2 regions of the Bacillus sp. ABA4_010 genome follow, and region 2 is predicted to be linked to the other one. Evidence: riboswitches for the same ligand, from Rfam matches in the RefSeq annotation. Region 2 holds a riboswitch; the other holds the start of a gene.
What was found. A riboswitch is a leader RNA that binds a small molecule or an ion and turns the genes downstream of it on or off. The one in region 2 is predicted to bind cobalamin.
Positions count from the first base shown of each region.

Region 1: linked by a shared signal. The riboswitch ahead of ACXAEO_RS06680 (S-layer homology domain-containing protein) and the one ahead of ACXAEO_RS01325 (ribonucleotide reductase N-terminal alpha domain-containing protein) in region 2 are both predicted to bind cobalamin.

Region 1 is NZ_JBSWUN010000003.1:1,105,100-1,107,303, reverse strand. It holds gene ACXAEO_RS06680 (S-layer homology domain-containing protein) at 1-1,243, opposite strand, end outside; cobalamin riboswitch at 1,486-1,680, opposite strand; gene ACXAEO_RS06675 (OsmC family protein) at 2,005-2,204, opposite strand, start outside.
Region 2 is NZ_JBSWUN010000003.1:26,220-28,423, forward strand. It holds gene menC (o-succinylbenzoate synthase) at 1-252, shown strand, start outside; cobalamin riboswitch at 506-689, shown strand; partial or broken gene ACXAEO_RS01325 (ribonucleotide reductase N-terminal alpha domain-containing protein) at 817-1,641, shown strand; partial or broken gene ACXAEO_RS01330 (ribonucleoside-diphosphate reductase subunit alpha) at 1,968-2,204, shown strand, end outside.

The DNA.
Region 1 (2,204 bases), 1.1 Mb from region 2:
TTACTGCTGCAGAAGACTGTTGCTGAATCGTCACTTCGATAGAACCTTTAATGCTTTCATCTTCTAAGGAATGAACAGTAACCGTAACAGTTCCCACTGCTTTTGCAGTCAGAAGTCCTTGATTACTCACTTCTGCAATCGTCGCATTGGAGCTGCTCCATCCTAAAGAAGCATTTTCTACAACAGTTCCTTCCCCATTTTTTGCTTCAGCCGTTAATTGAACGGTTTCCCCTTTTGCAATTGCTTTATTTAAAGGAACAATGCGGACAGTCGCTACTTCAGACGTCCCAGGCTGCTGGACGGTTCCGCTAATTTCTTGGAAAATAACACCTGTTCCCGTTTTTACAAGACGATCATATGCTTCTAAAGCAAATAAAGATTGCTGTGTTGCCATCTCATTCGCTTCATCATCACCTCTTGTCCAACGGAACTGTCCTTTATATTCATGAGTAGAGGCAAACGCAAAGCTTAAAAGCTGTTCTATTAAATTTTCATTATTATAGATATAATCATCTGAAGCAGGGTCAATACCAGCAGCTGTTAACCCAAGAATCATTTGAGCTAAGCTATTACTGTTAACCGGATGAACTGTTTCCAATCGCTCGGCTGCTTGATTCAAAACAGCCTCCACTTCTGACTTCTGTTTATATGGTGCTAAAGCGCTCATGACCATTCCTGTAATATCAGGATCAATCGCCGATTGGCCCCATCCGCCTGTTGACAGGCTTTTGCTTACAAGATGATCTAAAAGGAGCTCTCGGTTGATGTTAGCATCGCTCGGAATGTCATAGTTTTGACTGTCAAAAGCTAAAAGAGCCCATGCTGCATCATTTTCTGCACTCACTTGACTCATTTCTTTGTTGTATAGTTTTTCAACTAAATTTATTCCATCTACATTTAATGGATTGTAACCAGCAGCATTTAACGCAATAATCGTTCTCGCAAGATCTGTCGTTTTGCTATAATTTCCGTTATTCCCCTTAATTTTATTAACTAGACTTTCTACGTATGATAAACTGACGGGTTTATTCGCTAAATAAAAAGCAAAAGCATCCCAATCATCTCTAGGAGCCGGCAACGATGTAAAATATTCTTTCGTATCTGTCAGTTGCTCTTCTACTTTTTGTGCCAACGTAATTTCTTCCGCCTGTCCAACAGGCGCAAAGCCGCCAACTACTTGTGCAAGCAAAAGTAAAAATGTAAGCATAAACGCTACGATTCTTTTCGATTGGCTGTTCATCATGTTCTCCCCCTTTGTATCTTTTGAATATTTGGACTTTACAACTTGCATCCACTTTGAGCAGATGCCTTTCTGGAAAGGGCGAGAAAGGAAAATGAAAAAGCCCTCTGCTTCATAAGCAAAGGGCTTTGTACACGAAATCACCGGTCAATTAGCGTATCAAAGCAACAGAAGAACGAAAACGCTCTTCTTGTACAGTAGCTGTTTATATCCCGAACGTGACACCTTCCCTATTCCCGCAGGCTAATGGCATCCGCAACATGGCAGGTCTCCTGGCTCGTGGATCAACAATTCCTTGCGTCTTCCCGTTTCTTGTAGAAACAGTGACATCATGCAAGGTCTCTCCCCACTTACAGTGGCGGAACCGCACCGGACTTTCACCGGACTTCCCTTTTAAGCTAAAAATGAACATTTTCAGCACCATGCCGCTCGATTATGTATAGTTGTAATTACCATGTAATCATACATAATATTGACAAAAGAGTCTAGTAAAATATTTGTCTGGCAAGCGGCTTTGGCCCCCCTTGCGGGATTGGCGACAGCCGCTTAGGTGAACCTTTGAAAGTTTATTCAAGCAGAGAGCCTATAGTTGATAATAAACATTTCTATTCAAATGAAGTTGACTGTGATTAAAAACAGTGCTTCCCCCTAAAAAAAAACCAGTGACTTCTAGCTTCCGTGCAAAGTTAGTAACATCTGCTTAAGTGACCTTAACAGAAGAGCCCCAGCATGAAATTTCCATGTGCCGGGGCTCTTTTTGTTCATTATGCTCTTTTCCAGTTGACTACCATTTCGATGTCAGCTGCTTGTAATGTTGTGAAGACAGGGCAGCGAGCATCTGTTTTTTGTTGAAGTTCTTGAATGCGCTCATCAGATTCGTTTGTTCTAACAGATGCATCAATGATAACTTTTTCAAAGTATGGACGTACACTTGCGTCACCCATTAAGCCGCGTGGGTCGAATT
Region 2 (2,204 bases):
TGGGTGGGGGGAATGCTTGAATCAGGCGTTTCACGTGCTCATAATATTGCGCTTGCCTCTCTGCCGGGTTTTACAATTCCTGGCGATATTTCTGCATCATCCCGCTATTGGGAGAAAGATGTAATCCTTCCAGAAGTGACGGTGCAAGACGGAAGTATCGTCGTTCCATCAGGAAGGGGAATCGGTGTAGACATAAATCGAGATGTTTTGACGCGTGTTACATATAATCAAAAACAATATAAGCGCTACTAAAGGAAACGTCCATTGGCGGGGATTTCGTCCTCTTTTACTTCGATGCTTTTGATTACTCAGGACGTTGGAGTGAAGGTTTTACTGCCTACTCATACAGAATAAATGGTCGTTTTGTGCTCCCCTCTTGTCGAAAATTGCATTTTAATTTAAAGTAGGGAAAGTGAGAAAATGGTTGTCAGATGTAAAAATTGCCTTTATAATAAACAAGACAACAAGATATAGTTGTTTTTAAAAATAAAAAATACAACATATTGTGTTACTCGGTGAAATAGGTGTTGCGACCGCAACTGAAAAGGGAATCTGGTGAGAATCCAGAACTGTCCCCGCAACTGTAATTGCTGATGAAATAAGGAAACCACTGTGAAGCAGCTTCATGGGAAGGCCTTAAAGTAAGATGATGCATAAGTCAGGAGACCTGCCTATTTTCATATCGTACTATCTTCTTCGGGAATTGAGAGGATAGAATGCGAGTACAAAAGGTGCCGCGTGCATCATTTTGTCCTTTCATTCTATCCGCTCATCGAAATCCGATGGGCGTTTTTTTATTAATAGGGAGGGAATGTTTTGGAAAACACATATGCACCGCACAGCGAACATCTAACAATCTACTTAGAGGAATTGGCACAATCATTTCCTGAATTAGATTTTTCTTTATACAACGAAAAGATTGGACAGGCTGTAGCACATCGCCAAGAAATGACAGAAGAACAAGTTAGCAATTTACTTATATTATCTGCTTTAGAACGAATCTCGATGGATGAGCCGAAATGGACATATGCCGCAGCAAAAATTTATTTAGATCAGCTTTATAAAAAAGCTTCTGTTTCGAGAGGCTATGATGTTCAACAAAAATACGGTTCACTCTACAGCTTGATTCAAACATTGACGAATACAGGCATTTACAGTGAAAAGCTGTTGCAGGAATACTCGAAGGAAGAGATGGAAGAGCTTGAACGAATTATCGTGCCGGAGCGGGATCTTTTGTTTACATACATCGGGGTGTTAACGTTAGCGGACCGTTACTTGGCTAAATCGCATAGCGGAGAAATTTACGAACTGCCGCAAGAACGTTTTTTAATCATTGCGATGGCGTTAATGATGAAGGAGTCCAAAGATAAGCGAATTGAACTGATTAAAGAAGCTTACTGGGCTCTTTCTAATTTATACATGACTGTGGCCACACCGACATTGGCGAATGCAGGAAAAAGCTACGGGCAACTATCAAGCTGCTTTATCGATACAGTTGATGATAGTTTGAGAGGAATTTATGATAGCAATACAGATATTGCGACTGTTAGTAAAAACGGTGGAGGTATCGGCGCATATCTAGGCAAGGTAAGAAGCCGAGGAAGTGATATTAAAGGGTTTAAAGGGGTTTCAAGTGGCGTTAAGGAATAGCGCCTGCAGGCAGTAATGTTTGTATAAAAAGGCGGTCAATTGCTGGAAAGACCGAGTATATCAAGGTAGGATGATACGCAGTAATGACGTATTGACCCCTAAAAATCCGAGATTGCGGTTAATCAGCAGCCAAGCTTCCTAAGTTGATTTGGGAAGAAGGTTCAACGACTAGGTGGTTATGAAAGTAATTTTATAATCCGATCCGCCTATCCATTTAAATAATGGATAATGATATAGTCTGAACTCTATGGCGACATAGAGAGATAGGCAGAAATGACCTATCCCTTCATTTTTAAAATGAAGAGTAACAATTTTGAATTCCATGGATGAAGCAGCTTAACAATACTGCGGTTAGTGTTGATCAGTTAGGTCAAAGACAGGGAGCGATTGCTGTTTTTCTTGACGTGATGCATAAAGATATTTTCTCGTTTTTAGATACAAGATTAAATAATGGCGATGAACGTCAGCGGACTCACGATCTATTCACAGGAGTATGCATTCCAGATTTATTTATGGAAAAAGTAGAGGCGCGCGAAGAGTGGTATATATTTGAT